4 regions of the Maricaulis virginensis genome follow, and region 3 is predicted to be linked to each of the others. Evidence: predicted binding sites of a transcription regulator. Region 3 holds the regulator's gene; each other region holds the start of a gene.
The links. The regulator LexA, encoded in region 3, represses DNA repair genes until DNA is damaged. The targets are predictions, from matches to a motif close to ATGTTCCNCTTGTGTTCC.

Region 1 (3,960 bases), on a different contig from region 3:
ACCGTGACGAGAAGTTTGTCCTTGGGCAGGGCGAATTCCTTCGTCACCAGCTCCCAGGCATGGCTGATCGCGCGCTCCTTGAAATAGTCGCCGAAGGAAAAATTCCCCAGCATCTCGAAGAAGGTGTGGTGGCGCGCCGTATAGCCGACATTGTCGAGGTCATTATGCTTGCCGCCGGCGCGCACGCATTTCTGCGACGAGGTCGCGCGCGGAATGGCGCGCTTTTCCTTGCCGGTGAACACATTCTTGAACGGCACCATGCCCGCATTGACAAAGAGCAGGGTCGGGTCGTCCTGCGGCACCAGCGGAGCCGATTGCACCACTTCGTGATCGTGGCTCGCGAAATAGTCGAGGAAGGTGGCACGGATGTCGCGCAGGCTGGCCATGGATTACGGTCCGTCGTGTTGCGGGCGCGGGCGAGACCATGATGGTCGCAAACCCGCCGATTTTTCTGGATATCATATAGAAACGGGTGCCCGGCCTAGCCAAGCACCCGTTTACAATCAAGCTGCGATTGCCGGAGCGGTGTGTCGCTGGAGCCTGTTCCGCGCCGGCGCTTGCCGTTCTCCGGCCCTTTTCAACCAGCCAGACTGCCAACCCGCCGGCGCCAGAGACAATCAACAAAGACCGGCTTGCGCCTCATCCTTCCGCCAGTCCGGAACGATCAACCGGCTGCGACCTCGTCGTCCGCATCGGGACCGGTGAGCATCTCGTTGGCGATCAGGCCGGCATTGGCCCGCACCTTCTTTTCGATCTCGTCGGAGATATCCGGGTTGTCGAGCAGGAATTGGCGCGCATTCTCGCGGCCCTGACCGATGCGTTCGGAATTGTAGGAGTACCAGGACCCCGACTTCTCGATCACATCGCCCTTGACGCCGAGGTCCAGCAGCTCGCCCATCTTCGAGATGCCTTCGCCATAGAGGATGTCGAACTCGACCTCGCGGAAGGGCGGCGCAACCTTGTTCTTGACCACCTTGACGCGGGTCTGGTTGCCGATCACCTCATCGCGGTTCTTGATCGCACCGATGCGGCGGATATCGAGACGGACGGACGAGTAGAATTTCAGCGCATTACCGCCGGTCGTGGTTTCCGGAGACCCGAACATCACGCCGATCTTCATGCGGATCTGGTTGATGAAAATCACCAGGCATTTCGACTTGGAAATCGAGCCCGTCAGCTTGCGCAGCGCCTGGCTCATCAGGCGCGCCTGCAGACCCGGCAGACTGTCGCCCATCTCGCCTTCCAGCTCGGCGCGTGGCGTGAGTGCCGCCACGGAGTCGATCACGAGGACGTCGACAGCACCGGAGCGCACCAGCGTATCCGCGATCTCGAGCGCCTGTTCGCCGGCGTCCGGCTGGGACACCAGAAGCTCGCTGACATCAACGCCCAGCTTGCCGGCATAGACCGGGTCGAGCGCGTGTTCGGCATCGACGAAAGCGGCGACGCCGCCGGCCTTCTGGGCCTCGGCGACGGTGTGCAGGGCGAGCGTGGTCTTGCCCGAGCTTTCCGGACCGTAGATCTCGATGATCCGGCCTTTCGGCAGGCCGCCGATGCCCAGGGCAATGTCGAGCCCCAGCGAACCTGTGGAAATCGCTTCGATATCCATCGAGGGACGCTGGCCGAGCTTCATCACGGAGCCCTTGCCGAAGGCCTTGTCGATCTGGCTCAGCGCCGCCTCGATGGCCTTCTGCTTGTCGGTGTTTTTGTCGTCCTTCACGAGTCGAATCGCGCCCTTGCTCATAGCCTTCATCCCTTATTTCACGCCCCCGGGGTGCGGGCAACCGATGTCAGGCGTACCAGTTTTGTTCCGGGAACACAAGTGGAACATTTATGGTTAACAAAACGGAACAAACGGGTACATTCCGATTGCACAACGGCGCATTCGCGCTACAGTCCGGGATCATGGGACGTCCGTTTCTGTCAGTGGCGAAGGCGGTGCTGGCCGTCATTGCCGGGCTCATTCTCGTTCAGTGCGCGCCGGACCGGCAGGGTCTGGACGACACCTCTCTGGCCGATGTCCAGGCCCGGGGCGAGCTCGTCGTGCTCACCCTGGAGGGACCGACCAGTTTCGAGGCCGGTGACAGCATGCCGACCGGCTACGAGGTCGAGCTGACGCAGGCGTTCGCGGACAGTCTGGGGGTTGCCGCCCGGTTCGAACCGCGGCGCGACATCGACAGCCTGTTCGACAGCCTGGACGCCGGCGAGGGCCATATCGCCGCCGCCAATCTCACTGTCACGCCGGCACGGCGCACACGGGTCTCGTTCGGCCCGGCCTACAAGTCTGTCACCGAGCAGCTGATCTGCCGGCGCGGCGGGCGCGAGCCGACCACGCCGGACGCTCTGCCGGGCACCACGATCCGCGTGCTGGCAGGATCGAGTTACGAGGAAACGCTGGAAACCCTGGCGCGGCAGCAGCCGGGGGTGCGCTGGAGCGCGCGAACCGCCGGCTCGGCCATGCCGCTCCTGGAAGGCGTCGATCGCGGCACGTTCGACTGTACCGTCTCGGACAGCCATCTCGCGGACTTCGCGCGCCGCCGGCATCCCGAGCTCGATGTCGCCATGACGCTGACCGAGGAACGCCCGCTCGCCTGGGCCCATACGGGCCGTATCGAAGGCCTGGACCAGGCGATGGCGGACTGGTTCGCCTCGGCGCACGAAACCGGCCTGCTCGCCGATCTGGACGAACGCTGGTTCGGCCGTTTCGGCGCTTTCGACTATGTCGATGTGGCGCGCTTCGTACGCCGTGTGCAGAGCCGTCTGCCGCAATACCGCCCGGCCTTCGAACGGGCCGCCGCAGACCTGCCCTTCGACTGGGAGCTGCTGGCGGCGCAGGCCTATCAGGAATCCCACTGGGATCCCGATGCCGTCAGTGCGACGGGCGTGCGCGGCCTGATGATGCTGACCCTGTCGACCGCGCGCCGGGTGGGCATCGAGGACCGCAACGACCCCGAACAGAGCATTGCCGGGGGCACGGCCTATCTCGCCGATCTCTATGAGCGCGTGCCGGACGGGGTGACGGGCGAGGACCGGATCTGGTTCGCCCTCGCCGCCTACAATGTCGGCATGGGGCACATGTATGATGCGCGGGCCCTCGCCGAACGCCTCGGGCGCGACAAGAACTCCTGGGACGACCTTGCCCGCACCCTCCCCCTGCTCTCGGACCCGCGCTATTACGAGACATTGCGCCATGGCTATGCCCGCGGCCACGAACCAGTGCGCTATGTGGAGAAGGTGCGGGAATACCGGGCCCTGCTGGACGCCCAAGGCATCTAGGTTACAACACTATTCCACCGCCGGTGCCGGCGGCACATCCGGCAGGTAGTCGAGCGGATCGGCCAGTGTCAGCCAGGGCGAGGCCGCCACCAGATCGCGCAGGATCGCCGCATGCCCCTGGCCGACGATCATGAGAACGCGTTCGTCCTCTCGTCCCTCCAGCTCGTAGAGCAGATTCTGCAGCATCAGGATGTTGCGCGTGTACCAGTTGCCCACCGTATAGGCGCCAGCGGGACTGCCATCGGGCTCCCAGCGGCGGATCTGGTAGGCGAGATAGAAATCCAGGTTGGCGTCGAGCGCCGCGTCGGTATTCATCCAGGCCAGCACTTCCCCGACGGTATGCGCCGCCTGCCGCGCCTCGGTCTCGGCCGTGAAGCCGCGCCCGAGCGCATTGGTCGCCGCCTCGACAGCGGCGAGGTGCGGATCCGGCTCCGATCCCGCCAGCTGCTGGTAGGCGAGCAGCAGGTCCTCATAGGCCATGAAACGATGATCGGCATCGATCGGCGCAACCCGGTCCAGCCCCATGCGATCCGCCATGCGGAAGCCGATCTGCTGGCGTTCATTGACTGACAGCTCGGCCTCGCCCGCCCGCCAGGCGGCGTAGCCCTCATTGATGGGAGATGACCGGCCGGCCTCCACGGCGACCATGGTCGGCGCGAAAACGGCAAGACCGTCAAGCAGGTCTGC
Region 2 (3,960 bases), on a different contig from region 3:
AAGCCGACAACCATCAAGATCCGCCTGAACTCGACGGCCGGTACGGGTTACTTCTACGTGACCAAGAAGAATGCCCGCACGATGACCGAGAAGCTCGTGCTGAAGAAGTACGACCCGGTCGCGCGCAAGCACGTCGAATTCAAGGAAGCCAAGATCAAGTAGGACAGGCGCCCGACGCTTTTCCGAACGCATCTTGCGACGACAGACACAGAACGGCCCCGCCGGAGCAATCCGGCGGGGCCGTTCTATTTGCATCTGCTGCCTGTGAGCCGTGAGCCGTCAGGCGGCGCTGGCGACCTGGACCTGGTTGCGGCCCTCATTCTTGGCCGTATAGAGCGCCTGGTCGGCCCGGCGCAGCACCGCTTCGACGCCCTCGCCCGGCAGCGCCTGGGCCAGGCCGACGCTCACCGTCACCGCGATATCCGTGCCGTCCTCGAGCAGGAAGGGCGCGTCCGCGACCACGCTGCGCAGACGCTCGGCGGCGATCCGCGCTTCGGCCAGGCCGGCCGCCGGCATCAGCACCAGGAATTCCTCGCCGCCATAGCGCGAGGCCAGGTCGAGCGCCCGCATCGCCTTCTGGACACGATCGGCAAACCCGCGCAGCACGGTGTCGCCGGCTTCGTGGCCGTAGAGATCATTGATCGACTTGAAGTGATCGATATCGGCGATCAGCACCGAAACCGGCGCACCGCCATTGTCGGCGCTCGCCAGCGCCTGGCGCAGGCGCGAATTGATGTAGCGGCGATTGTGCAGTCCGGTCAGCGGGTCGGTCACCGCCATTTCCAGGCTCTGGTCGAGCTGGCTGCGCAGCCGGTCGGCATAGCGCTTGCGGCGCAGCTGGGTGCGCACGCGCGCATTCAGCTCGCCCGCATCGACCGGCCGGTGGATGATGTCGTTCACACCCAGATCGAGCGCCCGCACGGCCTGGGCCGTATCGTCCGGACTGACGACCGTCAGGATCGGCAGCGGCCGCGTCGCCGCGTCCGAACGCACCCGCGCACACAGGCGCAAGCCGTCGAATTCGGGATGGGTGAGATCGACGATCAGAAGATCGGTCCCCTTGCGCATCCCGGCCAGCGCCTCGACCGGATCGGTGACCACCTGGGCGCGCACCTGTTCCGGCAGCGCCGAGGCATAGCGGGCCCCGGCCCGCGGGTCGGCGCTGACGATGATGGCGGTGGAGATCTCGGCGAGATCGTCGGCGAAGTCGGCCTGCAGCTCGGCGATGGCCGAACTGGCCTCGCGATAGCGCAGCTCGTCGAGCACGGCCTTCAGCCGCAGCAGGCTGCGCACCCGGGCGAACAGCGCGACATCGTCGATCGGCTTGGTCAGGAAATCATCGGCCCCGGCCTCGAGCCCGCGGATACGGTCCTCGCGCTGGTCCAGCGCTGTGACCATGACAACCGGGATGTGCCGCGTGGAATTGTCCGCCTTGAGCCGCTCGCAGGTCTCGTACCCGTCCATGCCGGGCATCATCACATCGAGCAGGATCAGATCGGGCTGTTCGAGACGGGCCGCCTCGATGGCCTCGTAACCATTGGTGGCGGTGCAGACGTCGAAATATTCGGCCTGAAGGCGGGCTTCGAGCAGGCGGACATTGGCGGCCTGGTCGTCAACGACGAGGATACGCGCACTCATACCTGTTCGCCCCTAACGCTGACGCCTGTCCCTAGTCCAGAAACTGCCGGACCGTCTCGATGAAGGTGGTCACGGTGATCGGCTTGGACAGATAGGCCTCGCAGCCGCCCTCCCGGATCCGCTCCTCATCGCCCTTCATGGCAAACGCCGTCACGGCCACAATCGGGATCGCCGACAGGGTCTCGTCATCCTTCAGCCACTTGGTGACTTCGAGGCCGGACACTTCCGGCAGCTGGATGTCCATGAGAATCAGGTCGGGGGTGTGTTCGCGCGCCAGCTCAAGCGCCTTGAAACCGTCCTTGGTCTGCAAGGTCTCGTAGCCATGGGCCTCCAACAGATCGTTGAAGAGCTTCATGTTGAGCTCGTTATCCTCGACGATCAGGACCTTCTTGGGCATGACCTGCAGCATGTCGGCGACGCGCTTCCCGTTTGATGCACTGTTTGTACCGTGCGTGTTTAACCCCGCCTGCATCAAACCCGATCTTCCTTAACCAACCATGAGTCAACGGGTACTTTTCGTCCCTTTCGGAACAAGATAAGAACAAAATGGCGGATTTGAAGACCGGTCTTGTCCACGGGTGGTGCGCGGCATGATACGAATCGGGATCGACCTGGGCGGCACGAAGATCGAGGCCGCCGCCATGAATGCCGCCGGCGATATCCTGGCGCGCGAGCGGCGTCCGACACCGGGCAATTATGGCGCACTACTGGACACGATTGTTGCTCTTATTGCGCACCTGGAGAGTGATTATGGGCCCGCTAAGGTGGGGGTTGGTCACCCCGGCTCCCTCAGCCCGAAGACGGGCCATATCCGCAACGCCAACTCGCAATGGCTCAACGGCCGTGCCCTCGGCAGCGACCTGGAAGCCCGTCTCGACCGCCCGGTCCGCCTCGCCAATGACGCCGACTGTTTCGCCCTGTCCGAAGCCCGCGACGGTGCCGCAGCCGGCGCCGGCATCGTGTTCGGTGTCATCCTGGGCACCGGTACGGGCGGCGGCATCGTGATCGACGGCAGGCTGCTCGACGGCGCCCAGCGGATCGCCGGCGAGTGGGGTCACAATCCCCTTCCCTGGCCGCGGCCGGACGAGTATCCCGGCCCGCAATGCTGGTGCGGGCAGACCGGCTGCCTGGAAACCTGGCTGTCCGGCCCCGGCATTGCGCAGGACCATGCCCGCCGCACGGGTACCACGCTGACCGCGCTCGAGATCGCCCGCTCGCCTGACCCAGCCTGCCGGGACAGCATGGCCCGCCATGCCGACCGGCTGGCCCGCGCACTCGCCAATGTCGTCAACCTGATCGACCCGCATGTGATCGTCCTGGGCGGCGGCGTCTCGAATGTCGACGGCCTCGCAGAGACGGTGCAGGACCGCCTGTCCGCCCATATCTTCTCGGACGTGCTGGAAACGCGCGTCGTCCGCCATCTCCATGGCGACAGTTCCGGCGTGAGGGGTGCGGCCTGGCTTTGGCCCGCCGAGCCGCGATGAGCGGCGATCCGGGCTATTGCCGCGCCTGTCTGGCGCCCCTGCCGGAAGGTACCCGCGATGCCTGCCCGGCCTGTGGTTCGCACAAGCTGCTGCGGCATCGCGAGATCGACACGCTGTCGATCGCCCACATCGATTGCGACGCCTTCTTTGCCGCCATCGAGAAGCGCGACAATCCGGCGCTGGAAGAATTGCCGGTCATTGTCGGCGGCGGCCAGCGCGGCGTTGTCTCGACCTGTTGCTATGTCGCGCGGCTCTATGGTGTGCACTCGGCCATGCCAATGTTCAAGGCGCTGAAAGCCTGTCCGGACGCCGTTGTGATCAAGCCCGAGCACGCAAAGTATGCCGCCGAGGGACGGCGCATCCGCGAGATGATGCAGGACGTCACGCCCCTGGTCGAGCCGCTGTCGATCGATGAAGCCTTCCTCGACCTGACGGGCACGACACGGCTGCACGGCGCGCCGCCGGCCCTCACCCTACTGCGCCTGCAGCGCCGTATCCGCGAGACGGTGGGCATCACCGTCTCTGTCGGCCTGTCCTTCAACAAATTCCTCGCCAAGACCGCGTCCGATCTGGACAAGCCGCACGGCTTCGCCGTGATCGGCGAAGGCGATGCCCAGGCTTTCCTGGAAAAACAGCCGGTCCGGGCGATCTATGGTGTCGGCCCGGCCTTTGCCGCCAGGCTGGAACGCGACGGCATCCGCACGCTTGCCGATATCAGCCGGCATGGCGACAAGGACATGGCGCGGCGCTATGGCGAGATGGGTTTCCACCTGGCGCGCCTCGCCCGCGGCGAGGACACGCGCCGGGTCAAGCCGGACCGCGACCGCAAGAGCGTGTC
Region 3 (3,960 bases):
CTGGCGATTGCCTCGCCCGCCTGTGCACGCTATTCGCAACGGGTTCGCGAAGTTCATCACCGGTCTTCAGACACGTATGCCGATCTGTTCCACATCCTCCGCTCCTGTCCGCACCGCCGCCCGCGCGGTGAACGGCGCGTGGATGTGCGGAGCGCGCGTTCGATACGTGGCGGCCGCAACGGGATGCTGGCGCAAACCGGCCTGACCGACTGACCGCCCTGCCCCGAGACCTTTCCGAACCGGACCCTGTTCAACATGCGTTTTCTGTCGACCTGCCTCCAGGCCTTCAGCCGGGCCGAACGCCCGTCCCGTGACGCCATCGCCGGCGCCTTTGCCGAGCTGATGGACGGCGAGGCCTCCGATCCGGCCATTGCCGGTTTCCTGATGGGGCTGGCGGCCCAGGGCGAGACCCCCGCCGATATCGCTGCCGGTGCCCGCGTCATGCGCGCCCGCATGACGCGGATCACGGCACCTGAGGGCGCCATCGATACCTGCGGAACGGGCGGTGATGGCAAGGGCGCCTATAATATCTCCACCGCCGCTGCGATCGTGGCCGCCGGCGCCGGCGCCATCGTCGCCAAGCATGGCAATCGCGCCGCCTCGTCCAAATCCGGCTCCTCGGATGTGCTGGCGGCGCTCGGGATCGATCTGGATTGCGGGCCGGAGCGGGTCGAGCGCTCGCTGAACGAGGCCGGCGCCGGCTTCCTCTTCGCTCCGGCGCACCATTCCGCCGTCCGCCATGTCGGCCCGGCCCGGCAGGCCCTGGGCGTGCGCACGGTGTTCAACCTGCTCGGACCGCTCTCCAACCCCGCGGGGGTGAAGCGTCAATTGCTGGGCGTCTATCACCGGCGCTGGCTGGTCCCCATGGCCGAGGCGCTGCGCGATCTGGGCTGTGAGCACGCACTGGTCATTTGCGGCGCCGACGGGATGGACGAGATTACCACGACCGCATCGACCCATATCGCCGAACTGCGCCAGGGCCGGATCGACACCTTCGACTTTCATCCCGGCGAGGCCGGCATTGCCCTGGCGTCCGAGGAAGACCTGCGCGGCGGCGATCCCGCCTATAACGCCGCCGCGATCAACCGCCTGCTCGACGGCGAGACGGGGCCGTTCCGCGATATCGTCGTGCTCAATGCCGGCGCCGCGCTGCTGGTGGCCGGCAAGGCCGCGACCATTGCCGAGGGCGCCGGCCTGGCCGCCGCAGCCCTTGACGACGGCCGCGCCCGCACCACGCTCGACCGCATGATTGCCATTTCCCGGGGTGAAGCCTGATCATGACCGACACACCCGACACACTCGCCCGCATCGGCACCTACAAGCGCGCCCATATCGAGGCCTGCAAGGCCGAACGCCCGCTTGCCGAGGTCGAGGCGAAAGCCCGCGATGCCGCGCCGGTACGCGGCTTTCTCGACGCGCTGAAAGCCGCCGCCCGCACGGACGGGCTGGGCCTCATCGCCGAGATCAAGAAGGCGAGCCCGTCAAAGGGGCTGATCCGCGCCGACTTCGATCCGCCAGCCCTCGCCCGTGCCTATGAGGCGGGCGGTGCAACCTGCCTGTCCGTCCTCACCGACGGTCCCAGCTTCCAGGGCGCCGATGCCTTTCTCGGTGCCGCCCGCGACGCGGTCGCCCTGCCCGCCCTGCGCAAGGATTTCATGTACGACACCTACCAGGTCGCCGAAGCGCGCATGCTGGGCGCGGACGCGATTCTGGTGATTCTCGCCGCCGTCGACGACGACACGGCCCGGCGGCTCTCCGACGAGGCCGGACGCTGGGGCATGGATGTTCTGGTCGAGGTCCATGACGATGCCGAGATGGAGCGCGCGCTCGATCTCAACGCGCCGCTGGTCGGCATCAACAACCGCAATCTGCGTACATTCGAGACCTCGCTGGAAACCTTCGAACGCCTCGCCCCGCATGTCGGCTCCGGGCGTTTCCTGGTTGGCGAGAGCGGGATTTTCACGCCCGAGGATGCGCGCCGCCTGCAGCGGGCCGGAGCACGGGCCTTGCTGGTCGGCGAGAGCCTGATGCGACAGGAGGATGTCGCAGCCGCGACCCGCGCCCTCATGACCCCGCCCGGCGACGCTTGACGCGCATCAGGAACACTTATAGAACAAACGGCAGAATTCCTGATTTGTTCCCGGCTTGAACAGCGCCGGGATTCGTCCAGACGAGGGCCTGCCGTGCTGACCCGGAAACAGAACGAACTCCTGCTCTTCATCCATAAACGGATCAAGGAAACGGGCGTCTCGCCCTCCTTCGACGAGATGAAGGCGGCCCTGCAACTGGCCTCGAAATCCGGTGTGCACCGGCTGATCACGGCGCTGGAAGAGCGCGGCTTCATCCGGCGTCTGCCGCACCGGGCGCGTGCCCTGGAAGTGCTCAAACTCCCCGAATCCGCTGCCAGCGCAAAGGCGCCGGTGCCGTCGGGCGATCTTGGCCCCAATGTCGTTCGCGCCAATTTCAACAAGCCGGAAGACAGCGAGCGCGAAACCACGGTGGAAATCCCCGTGCTTGGACGCATCGCGGCCGGCGTGCCGATCTCCGCGATCCAGCACGAGACCGACCGTCTGCCCATCCCGGCCGACATGATCCGCGGCGGCGAGCATTTCGCGCTCGAGGTCAAGGGCGATTCGATGATCGAGGCCGGCATTCTCGATGGCGACACCGTGCTGATCCGCCGCTGCGAATCCGCCAACACCGGCGATATCGTCGTGGCCCTGGTCGATGACGAGGAAGCCACGCTGAAGCGCCTGCGCAAAAAGGGCGGCTCGATCGCCCTGGAAGCCGCCAATCCGGAATACGAAACCCGAATCTTCGGCCCCGACCGCGTCAAGGTGCAGGGGCTGCTGGTCGGCCTGATCCGCAAGTATCACTGACGGGGCAGGCACCTGGTTCTGGCGCTGTTTCCAGACCGTGCTCCCAGACCGTGCTCGCGGTCGGGAGGCGGGTCTTTGTGGCGCGCTGATCTTCTGGGCCTGATGGCTTGTCGCGCTGTCGGCGTCAGCCGCGAAAGCAAGCTGCCAGCTGTGCTGCGGGACAGTTGATCCCGGACTTCAACGAATACCGTCCGCGCCGGCTGCGCGTCGGATGCTGGCGGGTGCTGGCCGGTCACTGTCTGCGGTGGCCTTCGCCCGCCCGTCTCGCGCGGGCCGAGGTGCCATTTAGCGGCCGATTGCTGCCAGCCGATTGCCGGTCGGGCCGCCCTCCCCAGTCTACCTGATATGACCCGGCTACCTGATATGACCCGGCGATCTGAAATGCCCGGATTCCGTCGTCCGGCGTGTGTGCCAGGGTGAGCGAATATCGCGCGGCAGGACATGGCGGATGACGAGCTCGCCGCTTGCCGTTTCCCGGATCAACGCCCCGCCCTGCCGTGCCAGCACGCCGCCGTCGATCACGCGGGCGGCGCAGCTGCGGATCCGGTGTTCCGGGATGTTCAGCCGCGTCACGATCAGTCCTGCCAGCCGGCAATCCTCCGCCAGACCATCGAGACTCTCGAGCAGGCTGAAGACAGTTCCACCGGCCGTCTGCCCGGCGCATCCGGTGCCATCGCAAGCCAGTGCAAGCCGGTCCGGCCGTTCGTTTTCGCCCTCGGCCTCCAGGAAGACCCGCACCGGAAAGCGGCCGCGCCGGCGGTCGCTGACCGCCCAGCCCTCCGCGTCTTCATCCTGCGCCAGCACGACGCCGTCGCGCGTGACGAAGAGGTCCGGCCGCGGCCCGGTCGCCCAGATCGCCATCGCGACCAGCATCACGCCGATGCCCGGCACCCGCCACAGTCCCCGCGCAGCACACGCGATGGCAAATCCGCAGCCATAGAGCGCCAGCACCCATCCCGGCGCTGACGGTATCGTGCGTTCCGCACCCGGCCAGTCCGCCACCATGTGGGCCAGTGTCAGAACCAGATCGAGCCCCAGCCCCATGAGGGCGAGCGGCACGCCGTCCAGGCCGAGCGGCATC
Region 4 (3,960 bases), on a different contig from region 3:
AGCGCGGCGCGGCGGCCGGCGCGTCCAGGGTGGCACCGACGCTCGGCGTCAGGATGAGGCTTCCGGCAGCCAGCACGGGGAGGATGAGGGCAAAACGCATGACACTGTCCTTTCGATCGAGCGCACCGGGCGCTGTGAGATGGCCGATACGGCGGGCCAGACCACTGCGGGTCGGCGCGGCCGCAAGAGCCAGGGAGGGCGTTTTCACGGCCGCTGCCGCGCTATCGAGCAGGGCCATGGCCAGGGCGCGGGGCTGACCGGTGATCCGGGCCGCCTGGCGGTCGCACAGGGCTTCGCGGGAGCGGTCCAGCACCGGCAGGACCCAGCGCAGTGGCAGCGCCCACCAGAACACGGCCATCACGGCCCGCACGCCCAGCGCGGCCCAGGTATCGCCGCGGCGCACATGGGCAATCTCGTGCTCGATCACGGGCCGGGCCGAGGCGTCCAAGACAAAGCCGCGCGGCACCAGGATCAGCGGCGCGGTGAAGCCGGCCACCATGGGGCAGCTTACCGCGTCACTTTCGGCCACCGGCAGGGCGAACGACATCGCCAGTTCAGCCGGCGGCACGGTGCAGCGCGCCCGCGCTTTCAGACGCTGCAGCGCAACCAGATCGGCGCCGAGGCGCAGCAGCATCACCAGGGTGACAGCCGCCCAGATTGCCAGTCCGATGCCGGCAATCAGGTCCGGCGAGACCGGCAGGCCGTCCATCAGGCCGGCCGTCTCGATATCGGGCAGTTCGGGCAGGCGCTCCTGCGTCTTGGCAGGCGTGTCCGCGATATCCACCGCAACCGGCGTTTCGATATAGACCGGCAGGGCTTGCTGCTGCGGCGCCGGCCGCGGCAGGACCGCGACAAGAAAGACCAGGGGGACGGTCAGGATGGCGGCGAGCGCCAGATCGTGGCGCTCGCGCAGCCAGGCCTGCGGCGCGAACCGGTCGAAAACGGCAATGCCGGCCGCCAGCACCGCCGCCGCTGTCAGCGCGAAACCGGCAGACTGGATCAGGGCCGCGATCATGGCTCGCCCTCCCCGCCGCTCTTGCGCAGCACTTCGGCACGCAGCGCCTCGATGTCTTCCAGCGTCAGCTGGTCGTCCTTTACCAGGTGCTGGGCCAGGCTCTGTGCAGATCCGCCGAACAGGGATTTCACCAGCGATCCCAGTGCCGAGGCCTGGGCGCCTTCACGCGACAACAGCGCATGATAGATGTGGGCGCGTCCGTCCTTGCGGAAACCGACATAGCCCTTGTCGGCCATGATGCGCACCGTCGTCAGGACCGTGGTGTAGGCCAGGCCGTGATCCGGTGCGAGCACATCGGTGATCTCGCGCACGCTTGCCTCATCGCGATCCCACAGGACCGCCATGATGCGCTGCTCGGCATCGGTAAGCTGGGGAGAGGCGGGACGAGCCATCTACGAATTCCTTAGTTGATAAAGCCAACCTATCCCGGCCGGCGACGCGTTCAACTAAAAAATTAGTTATGGACTGCAAACGGAAGCGGGATTGGCGCTGGGCGCGTCCCCCGGGGCCTATCGGAATGGCTCGACAGGCCTGGGCGAACCGCCACCGGGAGGAACGCCCTTTCCCCAATACGTCATCCCCCGGCTTGTCCGGGGGACCTCATCCATCGGGTTGGAATATTGCGAAAGAACGGGCCCCCTCAGACGGGACAGCCTGGATCCCCCGGACAAGCCGGGGGATGACGGCCGATGCTCCGGTGCCAGATTACATCCCGACAAGACGACTAGAACGGGATCTCGTCGTCCAGGTCGGCGTTGGAGAAGTCTTCCTTCGGGCCTTCCATCGGGCGCGAACCGCCGCCGGAGGAGCCGAAACTGTTGTCATAGCCGCCGCCGGAGGAACCCTGGAAGGAACCGCCGCCCTCGCCCTTGCCGTCGAGCATCTGCAACTCGCCGCGGAAACGCTGCAGCACGACTTCCGTGGAGTATTTCTCCTGGCCGTTCTGGTCGGTCCACTTGCGGGTCTGAAGCTGACCCTCGATGTAAACCTTCATGCCCTTTTTCAGGTAATTCTCGGCGACCTTGGCCAGCTGATCATTGAAGATCACGACACGGTGCCATTCGGTCTTCTCGCGGCGCTCGCCGGAATTCTTGTCGCGCCACTGTTCGGACGTGGCGACCGAGAGGTTGACCACCGGGTCGCCGTTATTCATGCGGCGCACTTCCGGGTCGCGGCCCAGATTGCCCACCAGGATTACCTTGTTGACGCTTCCCGCCATCGCCCTTGCTCCGTCTTGTCGCGGCCGCCCTTTACGGACAACCCATTTGTTCACATTATGTTCCGCAGGTCAACGCGGCCCACGAGTCGCGCCGATTTGAAAGGAGGGGCTGGCGAGAGTCCAGAGAGGTCGGAAGCGAAGACGCAGCCGATCGTGAAGCCGGCCATCACGAATGAGCGCAAACGGTTTTGAAGGCGAAAGCAGCAGCGCCGGGCCAGCGGCGCATCAGGGAGGATAGGCCACCCGGACCGTAGCCCCCTCTGTTTCTGCTTTTAGGGGCCTCGCTTTCAAACTGGAGACGATGGTATGGGATTTCTTCCGCTTATCATCGCCCTGGACATGAAAAAGACCCGGACCACCTGGCAAGTACGAATCCGGGTCCTATTCATTCTATAGGGAAACGAGGGCGGGCCCAGAGGTCCGTCCTCACTCCAGAAATATAACACGCTTTCGGTGGATCGCAACGAGGCTACGAGACGGGACATCCCGGTGCGGGCCTGATCCCGAAGCGCACTCCAGGCGCGTGCCCGGCCCGTATCACGCCCGCCTCGCCCGGACACTCAGCCACCAGTCGTCCGGCCGTCCCATGCAGCGGCGGACTTCCTCGACCGCCCAGCCAGCCTCGGTCAACGCTGCACGCAAGGCAGGCTCGCGCCAGTAGGTCTCGGAATAGCGCCGGGAGACCGCCCCACTTCCACGCACGGATACGTCTTCGCCATCGCCGTCCCTGACAGAGACGTGCAGCCGGCCACCGGGCCGGGTCGCGCCGGCGAGCCGACCGAGAACGGTGCCGAAATCCGCGCGTGCGGCATGGATCAGGCAGGCACAGGCCCAGACCCCGTCATAGGGCACACCGGGGCGCTGCGGATCGGCAAGATCGTCGGTCAGCGGATCCAGCAGATCGGCCTCGAAACCTTGCGCGTGAAGCAAGCTGACAAAGCCCCTGGAAACATCGGTGCGGCGTACGCTGATCCCGCGCGCCTCGAAGTCGAGCGCATCCCGGCCGCCGCCGCTGCCGATCTCCAGCACCCGGCCCGCGCCGCCCAGCCCGGCCACGAAGGCCTCGATCTCCGACGCCACCCATTCGGGCATCGCTGCCGCTTCGGCCGCATATTCTGCCGCCGCAGCGTCGTAGGACTGCACAGTGTCCCTGTCAGTGCTCATGACGGTTCTCCCTCGGAGAAACAAGAGACCCCAAAGCGCATTGTCCCGTCCACCCCTTGCCGATCCACCCCTCCTGCCTACGTACTGTCAGGAGGCTGCCACGCCGAACTGGACGCCACCGCGCGCGTTCTCTAATTGTTCAACGCTTCTGACTTCGCTTCTGACTTCTCCGGGGACTTCGCTGAATGGCGCTCGACAAAATCCGCGTGCAGGGTGCACGCGAGCACAATCTGAAGAATGTTTCCGTCGAGCTGCCGCGTGACAGCCTGATCGTGTTCACGGGCCTGTCCGGCTCGGGCAAGTCCTCGCTCGCTTTCGACACGATCTATGCCGAGGGCCAGCGGCGCTATGTGGAAAGCCTGTCGGCCTATGCGCGGCAATTCCTGGAGCTGATGGCCAAGCCGGACATGGACTCGATCGAAGGCCTCTCCCCGGCGATCTCCATCGAGCAGAAGACGACCTCGAAAAACCCGCGCTCCACCGTCGGCACGGTGACCGAGATCTACGACTATATGCGCCTGTTGTGGGCCCGCGTCGGCGTGCCCTATTCGCCGGCCACCGG

Region 1: recA (recombinase RecA) is a predicted target of LexA. The motif match lies at 1,811-1,828, and genes of this name have one in related genera.
Region 2: PKE71_RS17100 (ROK family protein) is a predicted target of LexA. The motif match lies at 2,166-2,183, and genes of this name have one in related genera.
Region 4: ssb (single-stranded DNA-binding protein) is a predicted target of LexA. The motif match lies at 2,281-2,298, and genes of this name have one in related genera.

What each region holds. Positions count from the first base shown of each region.
Region 1 covers NZ_BSFE01000002.1:378,731-382,690, reverse strand. Annotated here, with positions in the region: gene alaS (alanine--tRNA ligase) at 1-386, opposite strand, end outside; gene recA (recombinase RecA) at 665-1,741, opposite strand; gene mltF (membrane-bound lytic murein transglycosylase MltF) at 1,903-3,273, shown strand; gene PKE71_RS05300 (DUF5694 domain-containing protein) at 3,283-3,960, opposite strand, start outside.
Region 2 covers NZ_BSFE01000015.1:43,700-47,659, forward strand. Annotated here, with positions in the region: gene rpmG (50S ribosomal protein L33) at 1-162, shown strand, start outside; gene PKE71_RS17090 (PleD family two-component system response regulator) at 280-1,638, opposite strand; gene PKE71_RS17095 (response regulator) at 1,670-2,047, opposite strand; gene PKE71_RS17100 (ROK family protein) at 2,229-3,122, shown strand; gene PKE71_RS17105 (DNA polymerase IV) at 3,119-3,960, shown strand, end outside.
Region 3 covers NZ_BSFE01000004.1:210,227-214,186, forward strand. Annotated here, with positions in the region: gene trpD (anthranilate phosphoribosyltransferase) at 256-1,275, shown strand; gene trpC (indole-3-glycerol phosphate synthase TrpC) at 1,278-2,090, shown strand; gene lexA (transcriptional repressor LexA) at 2,184-2,879, shown strand; gene PKE71_RS09430 (ComEC/Rec2 family competence protein) at 3,234-3,960, opposite strand, start outside.
Region 4 covers NZ_BSFE01000001.1:344,618-348,577, reverse strand. Annotated here, with positions in the region: gene PKE71_RS01685 (ankyrin repeat domain-containing protein) at 1-1,015, opposite strand, end outside; gene PKE71_RS01680 (BlaI/MecI/CopY family transcriptional regulator) at 1,012-1,407, opposite strand; gene ssb (single-stranded DNA-binding protein) at 1,740-2,234, opposite strand; gene PKE71_RS01670 (class I SAM-dependent methyltransferase) at 2,772-3,398, opposite strand; gene uvrA (excinuclease ABC subunit UvrA) at 3,584-3,960, shown strand, end outside.